2 linked regions of the Bombiscardovia apis genome follow. The protein of the gene in region 2 binds, or shares a complex with, the protein of the main gene of each other region. Links are inferred from orthologs where the notes say so. Each region holds a gene or a part of one and is shown on either strand. Other genes may lie near its edges. The genes, in order: R8377_RS03450 and mfd.

The links.
Region 1: the proteins of mfd (region 2) and R8377_RS03450 are in contact, whole or in part, in a crystal structure (PDB 4DFC), measured with the Escherichia coli proteins. The link is inferred for Bombiscardovia apis from one-to-one orthologs.

Annotation. Positions count from the first base shown.
Region 1 is NZ_AP026800.1:907,384-917,825, forward strand. What follows is about bases 153-3,274. They hold R8377_RS03450 (excinuclease ABC subunit UvrA), read left to right. Parts: upstream 153-486; coding sequence 487-3,063; downstream 3,064-3,274. Other genes in these bases: aroQ (type II 3-dehydroquinate dehydratase), read left to right, coding at 153-484; pyrG (CTP synthase), read left to right, coding at 3,160-3,274. Also shown: more of aroQ, read left to right, coding at 1-152; more of pyrG, read left to right, coding at 3,275-4,821; Fe-S cluster assembly protein SufB, read left to right, coding at 5,100-6,554; Fe-S cluster assembly protein SufD, read left to right, coding at 6,556-7,782; Fe-S cluster assembly ATPase SufC, read left to right, coding at 7,784-8,563; R8377_RS03475 (SufS family cysteine desulfurase), read left to right, coding at 8,616-9,887; Fe-S cluster assembly sulfur transfer protein SufU, read left to right, coding at 9,946-10,442. UniProt on the Escherichia coli protein: The UvrABC repair system catalyzes the recognition and processing of DNA lesions. UvrA is an ATPase and a DNA-binding protein. A damage recognition complex composed of 2 UvrA and 2 UvrB subunits scans DNA for abnormalities.
Region 2 is NZ_AP026800.1:747,606-751,745, reverse strand. It holds mfd (transcription-repair coupling factor), read right to left. Parts: upstream 3,741-4,140; coding sequence 201-3,740; downstream 1-200. Other genes in the region: pth (aminoacyl-tRNA hydrolase), read right to left, coding at 3,730-4,140; eno (phosphopyruvate hydratase), read right to left, coding at 1-91. UniProt on the Escherichia coli protein: Couples transcription and DNA repair by recognizing RNA polymerase (RNAP) stalled at DNA lesions. Mediates ATP-dependent release of RNAP and its truncated transcript from the DNA, and recruitment of nucleotide excision repair machinery to the damaged site.

The sequences.
Region 1 (10,442 bases), 160 kb from region 2 along the record:
GGGCAGTCACTATAGTCAATCGCAGAAGCCAACGAAGGTTGTGGTGGTCAATGGTCCCAACCTTGGGCGCTTAGGCGTGCGTGAGCCGGACGTGTATGGTCACCAGGATTTGGCAACCCTTCGGCTGGACTGTCAAGACTGGGGGCGTGAGCTTGGCTTGCAGGTAGAAGTACGCCAGAGCGATGACGAGGGCGAGGTCATCTCGTGGATGCATGAAGCCGTGGATCAGGGCACGCCAATTGTGATGAATCCGGCGGCTTTTACTCATTACAGCTACGGTCTGGCTGATGCCGCAGCCCAGGTCACTAGTGCAGGATTGCCTTTACTTGAGGTTCATATCTCCAATCCTGCCTCACGCGAAGCTTTCCGGCGGCATAGCGTTATTTCTCCAGTTGCTACTGGAACCATTACCGGCATGGGTTTCTACGGCTACAAGCTAGCTCTTGAATCGGTGGCCCACACCTTGCGAGAGAGTGCAGACTAACTATGTCTTTGCAGCGGTCTAGGAATCAAGATTCTGAGCAATCTTCTAATGTTCCTCAAGTCATCGAAGTCCTCGGTGCGCGAGTACACAATCTGAAGAATGTCGACGTACGAGTACCGCTCAACCAGTTGGTGGGTATAGCTGGGGTTTCAGGCTCCGGCAAGTCGTCATTGGCTCTAGGTGTCTTGTACGCGGAGGGCTCGCGCCGCTATTTAGATGCACTCTCAACCTACACGCGCCGCAGAATGACACAGGCGCAGAAACCCCAGGTAGACGCTGTCCGTTTCGTTCCGCCAGCGCTGGCCTTGCGTCAACGGCCGGGAGTTGGTGGGATGCGCTCAACCTTTGGCACTTCAACTGAGCTGTTGAACGTTTTACGACTCATGTTTTCGCGGCTGGCTTCCCATCGCTGCCCCAATGGGCATTATGTGCCACCCACGATGAAGGTCGCTGCTGAAATTCCTTTTGACTGCCCGGTCTGCGGAGCGCAGGTCAAGCCGCCCTCGGCTGAAGAGCTGGCATTTAATTCTTTGGGAGCATGCCCAACCTGCCAAGGAACAGGCACCATCCGCGAAGTCAATGATGCCAGCCTAGTTCCAGACGAGAATCTGAGCATTGACCAAGGGGCAGTTGTGCCTTGGCGCACTTTTGGTTTTAACGTGCAGCCAGGTATAGTCCGTGAATTCGGTGTGCGTACAGATGTGCCTTGGAAAGACTTGAGCGATTGGGAACGAGATATTGTTTTCAATGGCCCTGAGGAAAAGAAGCATATCACTATCACCTCAGTCAAGGGTGTCCACGAGCTCGATTTTACCTTCCGCAATGCGCGTTTGACCGTCACAAAAGAGCTGGAACGAGCTAGCGACGACAAACGACTGGCCAAAGTCTCTAAATTCTTAATTGAGCGTACCTGCCCAGATTGCATGGGCAGCAGGCTCAATCCAGCAGCGCGAGCCCCGCACATCCAGGATCACAATTTATCCGAAGTTACTGCTTGGACCTTGCAAGACATTACGACTTGGGCACTCACTGTAGTGCCTGACTTACCTCAAGACATGCAAGCGATGGCCCAAAGTCTGGTGGAAACGCTCGAAGATATGGGAGAGCGCTTGCTTCAACTCGGTTTGGGGTATTTGACTTTGGACCGTTCTTTGGCTTCACTTTCGACCGGCGAGCGCCAGCGTGCCCAGCTGTCGAGGGCGGTGCGCAACGAGACTACTGGTGTCTTGTATGTGCTCGACGAGCCTTCAACTGGTTTGCACCCTGCGAATATTGAGGGACTTATAGGGGTCATGCGCGACTTGCTGGCTTCAGGTAATTCGGTAGTGTTTGTAGACCATGACGTTACAGTGCTGAAAGCTGCTGATTACTTTATTGAGATGGGTCCGGCCGCTGGCCGTTTAGGCGGTCAAGTTATAGCTCAAGGCAGGCCTGAGCAGATTGCACATAATTCAGATTCTCGTATAGCTGGTTTCTTGTCAGCCACAGAACCGGTCTTGGTTCGTAAGCGCCTGCTCTTACCTTCCGAGCGCACTCGTGGTGGCGGTGCGACAAATCAGTGGTTGCGCATGACAACTGATTCACTCCACACAGTTCATCCTTTGAATGTTTCGATTCCTCGTGGTCGAATGACTGCTGTGACTGGGGTTTCTGGCTCTGGCAAGACGACTATGGTCTTAGAATCCCTGCTGCCGGCTCTTGAAGCCCAGAGCGAGCATGTGCCTCTGCCTGCGCATGTCAAGCAGTTTGATCCTGCTGGCATTACTCGTGTGCGCTTGGTAGATTCTTCTCCAATCGGTATCAATGTGCGCTCAACGATTGCCACTTACACTGCGATTATGAACCAGCTGCGTCGGCTTTTTGCTGCGACCCCTACTGCCAAGCGTTTAGGGTTCAACGTGTCGGCTTTCTCTTACAATACAGGTTCCTTGCGCTGTCCTCAGTGCGATGGTACGGGCCAAATCAGCTTGGATGTGCAGTTTTTGCCTGACGTGACCATCACTTGCCCGGTATGCCAAGGCTCTCGCTATAAGGATGAGGCTCGACAGGTGACGATTACAACTGAGCATCATCCAAAGCCTATAAGCCTGCCTGACATGCTAGATATGGATGTTGCTCAGGCCAAGGAGGTATGTGAAGGTCTGCAATCGTCTTTGGGCAAGCGCATTTTCCACTCACTCGAGACCTTGTGCGACTTGGGACTTGGATACCTGAAGCTAGGGGAGGACACGCCTTCGCTCTCGGGCGGGGAAGCCCAGCGGCTCAAGCTCTCCAACGAGCTGGGTAAAGAGCAGTCGCATTCTCTCTTCATCTTGGACGAGCCCACTACTGGGCTGCATCCTCTCGACGTGCGTACTCTCATCGCTGTTTTGCAGCGCTTACTAGATGGCGGGGCTACTGTCGTTTTCATTGAGCACGACTTGGACATGATTGCCAACGCGGATTACGTGATTGACATGGGCCCCGGCGGAGGCCAAGATGGCGGCAGTATCGTTGCCACCGGCACTCCAGAAGAAATTGCCGGCAACTTGGGCAGTCTTACGGGCAGGTATTTGGCTCAACATTTGGGCGTGTCATAAGCTTTTTGAGCTGTAAGAACAGCTCTCAGCTTTTTGCTTTCTATCATTGAGCGAACGAGCCCAAAAGGTCTACAAGAGCTGATAGGCTGAAGTTCCATGGTTAAACAACATGGAAATTCTCAAGAGCACGTTACCAAGCACATTTTCGTCACCGGTGGCGTTGTCTCATCTCTCGGTAAAGGCTTAACCGCTTCCTCCCTCGGCAGGCTCTTACGCAGCCGTGGCATTCGAGTACTTCAGCAGAAGCTTGACCCTTATATTAACGTCGATCCCGGCACTATGAACCCCTTCCAGCACGGCGAAGTTTACGTGACTGAAGATGGGGCTGAAACCGATTTAGATATCGGTCACTATGAGCGTTTCCTTGACATCTTCCTGACGCAAAAAGCCAATGTGACTACTGGCCAAATTTACCAGTCGGTCTTGCGTAAGGAGCGCGCTGGCGAGTACCTAGGCCAGTGTGTGCAGGTCATTCCCCACATCACTAATGAGATTAAGAGCCGCATGCGTGCTCAAGCTGGCGACGATGTGGACGTCATCATTACCGAAATTGGCGGTACGGTCGGAGATATCGAATCTCAGCCCTTCATGGAAGCTGCCCGCGAAGTCCGCCGAGATATTGGTGCCGACAATTGCATGTTCGTTCACGTCTCGTTGGTGCCCTACATTGCGGCGGCTCACGAGCTCAAAACCAAGCCAACTCAGCATTCGGTCATGGCTCTTCGTCAGTTGGGTATTGCGCCAGATGCGCTCGTCTTGCGCTCCGACCGCCCCCTGACTGATTCCGTCAAAGACAAGATTTCTTTGATGTGCGATGTCGATGCCGAGGGTGTTGTCAACTGTGTAGATGCGCCTTCGATTTACGACGTACCCAAGATTTTGCACGACGAAGGTTTGGACGCGTACGTGGTTCGCGAGCTCGGTCTGCCCTTCCACGACGTCGATTGGGCTGAGTGGGATGATCTGCTGGAACGCGTGCACCACCCCAAGCGCGAGGTCAATGTTGCCATTATCGGCAAGTATATCGATCTGCCTGACGCATACCTGTCTGTATCTGAGGCCATCAAGGCCGGAGGCTTCGCTAATTGGGCCAAGGTCAATGTTAAGTGGGTCACTGCTGATGATTGCGAAACCATGTCTGGTGCAGAGCAAGCCTTACGAGATATCGACGGTATCGTGGTGCCCGGCGGTTTTGGATCGCGAGGAGTCGACGGCAAGATAGGTGCTCTGCGCTATGCCCGTGAGCACCAGTTACCAGCCTTGGGCATCTGCTTGGGCATGCAATCTATGGTCATTGAATACTCTCGTGATGCTCTTGGCTTGGAAGATGCCAATTCGTCTGAGTTTGAGCCAGGCTGCGCCAACCCCGTAGTAGCAACTATGGAAGAGCAAAAGTCCATTGTGGATGGCGACGGCGATATGGGGCACACTATGCGGTTGGGTGCTTACCCGGCTGTTTTGCGAGATGATTCTCTTGTAGCCCAGCTTTACGGTTCCACTGAGATAAGCGAACGTCACCGTCACCGTTATGAAGTGAATGTAGCTTACAAGCAGCGCTTGAATGAGGCTGGACTCAAGATTTCGGGTACCAGCCCAGATGGTGAGCTGACCGAGTTTGTTGAGATTGCTCAAGGTACTCACCCCTTCTATGTTGGTACGCAGGGGCATCCAGAGTTCAAGTCTCGCCCAACCAAGCCGCATCCGCTGTTCGCAGGTTTGGTTAAGGCTAGCTTGGATCATGAAGCTGCCCGACACTAAATGAATGCGTCTGAGCTCCTTTCATAAGAGTTCATGTCAACGTCCGTTGCTTGCAGAAGGTGCATGGCAGCGGGCGTTTGCTTATGCCAAGCTGCTCATGAGAATAACAAACTCGCAAAGGTAAGTTATTTCACAGTCCCTCGCGCTAGCGGTTTGTACGGTAGACCAGTATTCTTGGAGTATCAGCTCGGTTGCTCTTGTAGTAGCCAAAGAGTGTTAGGAGGTCCGCAGGCGTGAGTACTAGCTCGAAGCAGACGGATACGACGCGAGATGTCGAAATGAGTCAGTACGTAGCTGACCGCTCTCGTGTCAACGAAGACAAAATCAAACAAGACGATGAGATTCTTTCTCAGTTTGGTGACTACAACTACGGTTGGCATGATTCCGACGCTGCCGGTGAAGCTGCGAAGAAGGGCATAGACGAGAATGTTGTGCGCGCCATTTCAGCAGATAAACACGAGCCGGAGTGGATGCTAGAGCGCCGCCTGCAAGGATACAAGGCATTCGTCGATGCGCCCATGCCCAAGTGGGGTGTGGATTTAAGCGGTTTCGATGCGCAAGATTTTAAGTATTACGTCAAACCGCTCGATAAACAGGCCCAGTCTTGGGAAGATTTGCCCGAAGACATCAAGAGCACCTATGACCGTTTAGGCATTCCTGAAGCTGAGAAGAAGCGCTTGGTCTCGGGTGTGGCCGCTCAATACGAATCTGAGGTGATTTACAACTCTATTCGTGAGGATCTTCAAGAACAGGGTGTCATTTTTATGGACACCGACACTGCCTTGCAGAAGCATCCTGAGCTATTCAAGAAGTATTTCGGCACCGTCATTCCCGCAGATGACAACAAGTTTGCGGCTTTGAACACGGCTGCTTGGTCTGGCGGTTCGTTCGTGTATGTACCCAAGGGCGTGCATGTTGACATACCACTTCAGGCCTACTTCCGCATTAATACGCCCAATATGGGCCAGTTTGAGCGCACCTTGATTATCGCTGACGAGGGCTCATACGTGCATTACGTAGAGGGCTGCACCGCGCCTATCTACTCGACTGATTCGCTGCATGCCGCAATCGTGGAAATTATTGTTGAGCCTCATGCTCGCGTGCGCTATACCACCGTGCAGAATTGGTCGAACAACGTCTACAATCTAGTAACCCAGCGTGCTTACGTGCGTGAGGGCGGCACGATGGAATGGGTCGACGGCAACATCGGTTCTAAGGCCACTATGAAGTATCCTGCTTGCATTTTGGCTGAGCCCTATGCCAAGGGCGAGACTATGTCTTTGGGCTTTGCCGGACAAGGACAGTATCAAGATACGGGCGCTAAGATGATTCACTTGGCCCCGCACACTTCTTCAACTATCGTTTCTAAGTCCATCTCTCGTAATCTGGGTCGTGCTGCATACCGCGGTTTGGTCAAGATTGTTAAGGGCGCTGAGCACTCCTCTTCGTCGGTAGTGTGCGATGCGCTCTTGGTCGATGATTATTCTCGTTCTGATACGTATCCTCACGTGGATGTGCGCGAAGACGATGTGACCATGTCTCACGAGGCTACGGTCTCGAAGATTTCCGAAGATCAGCTCTTCTACCTGATGAGCCGCGGTTTGAGTGAGGAAGAAGCCCGGGGCATGATTGTTCGCGGTTTTGTCGAGCCCATCTCTCGCGAACTGCCGATGGAATATGCTCTTGAGCTTAACCGTCTAGTCGAGCTGCAAATGGAAGGATCGGTTGGCTGATATGAGCACAACAGCAGAAATTCAAATGCCTCAGGACGATAGCGCTGATCCTTACGCAGCACCAGCGCGTATGCCTTCGAGTGCGGATCGCTCTATTCGCTCCTTCAACCCCGATGATTACGCCATTCCAACGCGCAAGCAGGAAGACTGGCGCTTTACACCGGTAGAGCGTTTAGAGGAGTTCTACCAAGTCTTTGAGCCTTCTGGTAAGACTAGCTGCACGGTGACCATGATAGACGGCAGCACGGTCGATTCTAGCCAAGTTTCACTCAGCACTGTTGAAATGGGGCAGGAGCCTTCTGGAACGGTGCAAAAGCCCAACGATAAGGTCTCGGCAGTAGAGTGGGCCAGCAATAAGCAGTCGCAGGTTATCAAGCTTTCTGGTGAGATTGACCAGCCGGTATTGGTCAAGATTGTGGGCGGCGGTCCTCAGCTAGACTCTCTTCACTTGATGATAGAAACCGAAGCGCGTACTCACGCCGATATCGTGGTAGAACACGAAGGCGATGCTCTCTTAGCTGAAGGTGTTGAAATTCGCACCGGAGCTGATTCGCATATTTCCACGACCTTCATCCAAGAGTGGGAACCAACCGCTAAGGAAGTTGCTAACCAGCGTATTCACGTGGGCGCTGGTGCAACCTTGCGCCATTCAGTGGTGACCTTGGGCGGCGATGTGGTTCGTATTCGCATGGACCAAGAGTTCGGCGGGGAAGCTGGCGAGCTCAACATGCTCGGCATTTACTTCGTAGATCCGGGTAAGCACATGGAGCATCGCACTATGGTGGTCCACAACCATCCCAACTGTAAGTCTCGCGTAGTCTACAAGGGCGCACTTGATGGAGTGAAAGCTCATTCGACTTGGGTGGGCAATGCGCTCATTCAGCCCACGGCGCCGGGCACTGATTCCTATGAGCTGAACCGTAACTTGGTGCTGACCCCGGGCGCTGTTGCTGATTCCGAACCAAACTTGGAGATTGAAAACGGCGACATTGTCGGTGCTGGTCATGCTAGTTCGGTGGGGCGTTTTGAAGAAGAAGAACTCTTCTATCTGCAATCCCGAGGAATCTCAGAGCAGGATGCTCGCAAGCTGGTAGTTCGGGGCTTCTTTGGCGAGTTGGTCGAAGAAATCGGCGTGCCCAGCGTGGCAGGCCATTTGATGGATGTGATTGACCGCAGGCTCTCCAAAGGCGAGAGCGAAGATATGAAGCACGTTTTGGAGGGTAAGTAAGATGTCAACACTCGAAATTAAGGACCTGCACGTCTCCGTTGAGACCAAGGAAGGTCGCAAGCAAATTCTTAAAGGCGCTAATCTGACCATGAAGTCGGGCCAGACTCACGCTATTATGGGGCCTAACGGTTCGGGTAAGTCTACCTTGGCTTACACGCTGGCAGGTCATCCTAAGTACATTGTCGATTCCGGCCAAGCCTTGCTCGATGGGGAAGACTTGCTCAAGATGACGGCAGATGAGCGTGCTAAGGCCGGTCTCTTTTTAGCCATGCAATATCCGGTAGAGGTTTCCGGTGTCTCTATGACGAACTTCCTACGCACTGCTAAGACCGAGATTGACGGTCAGGCTCCTCCTATCCGTACCTGGACTAAGGATCTGAACGAGGCTATGAAGCGCCTCAAGATGGATCCTAAGTTTGCTCAGCGTTCGGTCAACGAGGGGTTCTCGGGCGGCGAGAAGAAGCGGGCCGAAGTGCTTCAGCTTGAGATTTTGAAGCCCAAGTTTGCTATTTTGGACGAAACTGATTCTGGCCTCGACGTGGACGCTCTGCGCATCGTGTCAGAGGGAGTTAACCGCGCCAAAGACAATACTGACTTGGGCATTATGATGGTGACGCATTACACGAGGATTTTGAAGTACATCAAGCCCGACATTGTCCACGTCTTTGCGGAAGGGCGGTTTGTAAAGACTGGCGGCCCTGAATTGGCTGACGAGTTGGAAGAAAGCGGCTACGACCAGTACTTGCCGGAGGGTTCTGATTCCGAATCTGCACTGGCTTAATGAGTGTTGGATAGTATTCGTAGTTGACGCATACAACTAGAGGGTGGCAGTCATGGAGAATCTCGCATATATACGTGAGCAATTCCCGATTCTCAAACAGCAGGTGCACGGCCACCCTCTAGCGTATTTGGACTCGGCAGCGACTGCGCAAAAGCCTATGAGCGTCATCGAAGCGGAGTCACATTTTTACGAACAAGATAATGCGGGTGTTCATAGGGGAGCTCACGAGCTGGCGGCGCGTTCTACGCTGGCTTTTGAGCAGGCGCGCACTCAAGTTGCGAAGTTGGTTGGTGTTTCCTCACAGCCCGGTCAAGAAGAGCTTGTAGTCACGTCTGGTGCGACTGGCGGCCTAAACCTACTCGCAACTGCTTTTGGTAACGCTAGCTTGGGTAGGGGAGGGCAGCAGGCTCAGCGATTTGCCCTGGCTCCTGGCGACGAAGTGGTGGTTTCGCAGGCCGAACATCACTCGGTGCTGTTGCCCTTCCAAGAATTGTGTGCACGCACAGGCGCCCAGCTTAAGTGGTTTGGGCTAGATAGCGAAGGCCGTATTCGCTCAGATACAGCCGATGAGGTCATTACTGAGCGCACGAAGTTTGTGGCTGTAACCCATGTCTCCAATGTGACTGGTGCAATTACGGACTTGGAACCCATTGTTCGTCGGGCTCACGAAGTCGGTGCTATGGTCATTTTGGATGCCTGCCAGTCCGTGCCGCATCTGCCTGTCGACTTCCACCAGCTCGATGTTGATTTTGCGGTCTGGAGTGCCCATAAAATGTATGGGCCTACCGGTGTCGGTTTTCTCTACGGCAAGCGCGAATTGCTAGAGGCCTTGCCGCCAGCGAATTTTGGTGGATCGATGGTTGAGCTGGCTTTCATCGACCAGCCGGCGCAGTATATGGCACCGCCGGCCCGCTTCGAAGCTGGTACGCAGCCGGTGGCTCAGCTTGTTGCGGCTGGGGTTGCGGCCGATTGGATGCGCGAGGTTGGTTTTGACCGCATCGTGGCCCACGAGCGTTCGATGACTGCCGAACTGCTTCAGCTTGCAAACATTGAAGGGGTGCGTATTTTAGGCCCCAAGAGCCCAGAGCACCGCATCGGCACGGTATCTTTTGAAGTCGAAGGCGTCCATCCGCACGATGTGGGGCAATTTATTGATTCGCGCGGTATCGCTATTCGAGTTGGCCACCATTGCGCTCAGCCTGTGCACCGTCACTTTGGTGTCTTTGCCTCCAATCGTGCCTCTACCGGAGTGTACAACACGCTTGACGAAGCGGACCGGCTGCTCGAAGCAGTTTCGGCGGTTCGTGCCTTTTTCAAAGCCTAGCGTTCACTTCAAGCTCAGTTATTGATACAGGACTAGGGATGCAGGTAGGTTGGTGAGCATGGCAGAGGATTATGGCATGAGTGAGCAGGAATTGGAACAGATGTACCAAGAGGTCATTCTGGACGCTTCCAAGCACCCCCACGGGCGGATTGAACTGGCTGAGCAGTCGAGTACAGGTCCTGTTGTAGCCGCTTCGCAGGCGCAGACAACCTTGCAGGGCGAGCATGAGTATTGTGTTCCGGCGCAGTCTCAGCAGTTTAATCCCACTTGTGGCGATACGGCTACCATCCATGTTGAAGTTTCCGACGGTTCTGACGGGCGGCCTAACCGCATCGAACGTATTGTTTGGGATGGGCAGGGCTGTTCTATTTCGCAGGCTAGCTTGTCGATTATGGTCGATTTGGTCCAAGGGCAGAGCGTGGATGCGGCCATGAAATTGGCTGGCGATTTTCGTCAATTGATGGAGTCTCGCGGTGCCGGGTTGCAAGACGAAGCAGCAAATGAAGCTTTGGGAGATGCAGTGGTATTCCAAGGTGTTTCGAAGTATCCTATGCG
Region 2 (4,140 bases):
CACCATCTTCAGTCTGCAGAATGACCTCTACAGTTGGGTTTCCACGGGAATCAAGAATTTCGCGTGCATACACGCTTTCAATTGCTGCCACAACTTCTCCTTACGGTTACAACTTGTGTTGTGCTAACACCCTCAAGACTAGTGCCTTTGTTGGACTAAGGACGCTCCCATAATGTGAGCGCTCACACTTGCTCTATTGACTACTTTTTCGGCTGGTGTTGCCAAGCCAAATCGTCCAAGAGCTCGTCGGTCCAAGCCAAAATCTCTGCCGAATCCATAGGCTTAGCTCCTAGACTGCCCGCGAAGGGCGCAGGAATCTGGAGGGTCTGCGTAACTGGATGGTAGCGCGAACCCTTATAGATCCTGCCAATCCTCGTCTGGAGAGACTCGGGCATGTCAATCTTGCTGATGCGCACCCGGCTGGACTGGCCGTTAATCTCGGAAATACCCAGCGCTCGGGCCTTGGCTCGCAGGCGGGCCACCGAGAAGAGCGTTTCAAACTCGGCAGGCGGTGTGCCGTACCGGTCCGCAAGCTCCTCGTACAGCTCCTGCAAGTCCTGCTCACCGCGGGCTGTGGCCAACTTCCGATAGGCTTCCAACCGCAGCTTATCGGAATCGATATAGTCAACGGGTATGGAAGCCTCCACCGGCAAGTCAATCGAGACTGAAACCGGCTCCTTGCGTTCGGGCTCTTTATAAGCCTCAACGGCCTGAGAAACCATGCGTACGTAGAGATCAAAGCCCACACCTTCAATGTGACCAGACTGCTCAGAACCCAGCAAGTTTCCAGTGCCGCGCAGCTCCAAATCCTTCATTGCCACGTCGTAGCCCGAGCCCAAAGCCGTGTGTTGAGCAATAGTAGCCAAGCGGTCGTGAGCAGTCTGGGTCATGGGCTTTGAAGGATCGTAGAGGAAGTAGGCGTAGGCTCGTTCTCGACCACGCCCCACTCTCCCTCGCAGCTGGTGGAGCTGGCTCAAACCAAAGCGGTCGGCCCTATCCACAATGAGAGTATTAGCATTAGGAATATCTAGGCCAGTCTCCACAATCGTGGTACAGACAAGCACGTCGACATCGCGGTGCCAGAAGCTCTGAATCACCGCGTCGAGTTGCTTCTCCCCCATCTTGCCGTGAGCTACAGCCACCCGAGCCTCGGGAACGAGATCATGAATCTTGGCGGAAATCTTAGCAATATCTTCCACCCGGTTGTGAATATAGAAGATTTGCCCGCCACGCAGAAGCTCTCGACGAATAGCCGCCGTCACCTGCGCATCTTCATAGACACCAACATAGGTCAAAACCGGCAGGCGGTCCTCAGGCGGGGTGGCCAGCGTCGACATCTCGCGAATACCAGTCACAGCCATCTCTAAGGTGCGCGGGATGGGCGTGGCCGAAAGACTAAGCACGTCAACGTTGGTACGAATAGCTTTCAGGGTCTCTTTATCTTCGACACCAAAGCGCTGCTCCTCGTCGATAATCATGAGCCCCAAGTCTTTGAACTTGATGTGCGGGTTGAGCAGCTTATGGGTACCAATCACCACATCAACCGTGCCGTCAGCCAAGCCCTCTATGGTCTCATTGTTCTCTTTGGCGGACTGGAAGCGACTCATCTGCGCCACACGCACAGGGAACCCTTCAAAACGCTCGGTGAAGGTCTGATAATGCTGCTGCACTAAGAGTGTAGTCGGCACTAAGACCACCACCTGCTTAGCATCTTGCACGGCCTTAAAGGCAGCGCGAATAGCTATCTCGGTCTTACCAAAGCCCACATCGCCACAAATGAGGCGATCCATAGGCATCGACTGTTCCATGTCGTGCTTGACTTCGTCGATAGTCGTCAGCTGATCAGGCGTTTCCTGATAGGGGAAAGCATCCTCAAGCTCTTTCTGCCAAGGCGTGTCAGGCCCAAAAGCGTAGCCTCGCGTGCGCTGACGGGCCGAGTAAAGCTTGACCAAATCTTGAGCAATTTCGTGGACATGCTTCTTTGCTTTCGCCTTGGTCTGCGCCCAGTCAGAACCGCCCAATTTGTTGAGTTTGGGCGCCTCTGAGCCTATATATTTGCTCACCTGATCCAGCTGGTCGGCCGGTATGAAGAGCTTATCGGCGGGAGCACCACGCTTGGAAGGCGCATATTCAACGACTAAATATTCGCGAGTGCCCTTGCTAGCTTTGAGACCCACCTGCCGTTGACGCATACCCAAGAAGCGGCCCACACCGTGGCTTTCGTGGACCACATAGTCGCCCACTTTCAGCTCAGTTAGGTCAATGGCCTTACGGCGGCGCTTGGCAGACTTTGGCCCAGCTGCCACGCTGGCATGGCCGGTCAGGTCGCGCTCGGTGAGCAGAGCAAACTTGGCTTCGGTATCGATGAAACCATCGGCTGCCAAGGATTGAACGTAGGTGATGCCGGAATTGCCCGTTGCCTCGATTGCCCGCCGGAGTCTACTCAAGGTGCCCTTGGCACCTGCAGTTACGATGACCTGACTACCCTGAGCTATAAGGCCCTCGATGCCGGTTCGCGCCCGTTCTTCATCGCCGCGGAATTCGTCAGGCGTTTGGGCAGCCAGCAGCTCGTGGCCTTCCAAGCTGGGATCGACACTAAAATCGGTCACATCCCACACTTGACGCTTGGCACTGGTCAATGATTCAACCGCTTGCTCATAGTCAATGAAGGAAGCCTGGTCAAAGGAAATCGGAGCCCCTGCACCATGCCCGGAAGCGGCTACATGCCAAGAGGCAGCCAAAAACTCGTTGGCAGTCTTGGCCAAATCGTCAGCCGAACGCCTCAGCAATTCAGGGTTTGAAAGTACAACAGTAGCCCGCTCAGGCAGGAGCGATTCCACTGGAGTTAAGTTGTCCACCAAGGCAGGCAGAAGCGATTCCATACCCTCTACCGGGATGCCTTGCGAGATGGATTCCAACATATCGTTGGCGTTGGGAATCTTGCCCACCAGCTGAGCTGCCCGTTCGCGCACCTGCTCGTTAAGTTCCAACTCTCGGCAGGGCGTGGCCCAAACCTGGTCCAAACCGTCGCCATAGGTGCGCTGGTCGGAGGCATGGAAGGGGCGAATAGAGTCAACGGTGTCACCAAAGTATTCAATACGCACCGGGTGGGCAGCCGTGGGAACGAACACATCTACGATGCCGCCGCGCACCGCATACTCTCCGCGGTCCATCACCAAATCTACGCGCGTATAAGAGGCCTTTTGCAGGCGGGACACTGCCTCCTCTAGGGGCAGCTCTTCATCAACGGCGAACACCAGCGGATCGATATCTCCCAAGCCTTTGACCACGGGCTGAATGAGCGAGCGCACCGGCATGACGAGAATACCGATAGGCCCAAAGAGAGAGTCTGCCGGCTTCGGATGGGCTAAGCGGCGGAAAACCGCCATTCTAGCGGCCACTGTGTCGGCCCGGGGTGAGAGTCGTTCGTGGGGCAAGGTCTCCCAAGCTTGCAAGAGCGCGATATTCTCACTAGGCCCATCGAACCAAGAACGCAGGGAAGCTACTGCTTCCTCACCATCTCGCTCGGACGGCACTATGTAGACCACCGGCTGGCGCTGGGCAGCTGCCGCAACCAAGGCCGGGCGTATGCCAGAAGGAGCTTGGATGGTGAGTCTTCCATCCAGCGAATCATCACCGGCACGACCCGAAACTAAGCGGGAGAAAGTCGAATCAGCGCGCAGCTGTTCAAGATAGGGCGCGAGTGCATGTTCTAAGCCCGGCACCTGCTCAGCGGCCATTAAACTGCTCCTGTGCCTGGTGCAAGCCTTGTGTCATCACGATTTCTGTAGCATCAGCACCGTCGGCCAAGAAGTCGTCGAGCTTGCTGCGCTGGTCACCAGAGAACCGCCCCAAAACCCAGTCGACTGTTTGCTGGTGAGCCTGAGGCCCGCGCTGAGCATGCCCTACTCCAAGACGCACGCGCGCGTAGGCGTTAGTTCCTAGCGAGCGGTCTATGGAGCGTATACCGTTATGCCCGCCGGCTGAACCGCCAGTCTTGACCTTGATACGTCCATATTCCAAGTCCATATCGTCGTGAATCACGACTACATGCTCGGCAGGAATGTCGTAATATGAGCAGATTGAGGCCACAGCGTTGCCTGAATCATTCATGAACGTCAGGGGCTTAGCAAGGAAGAA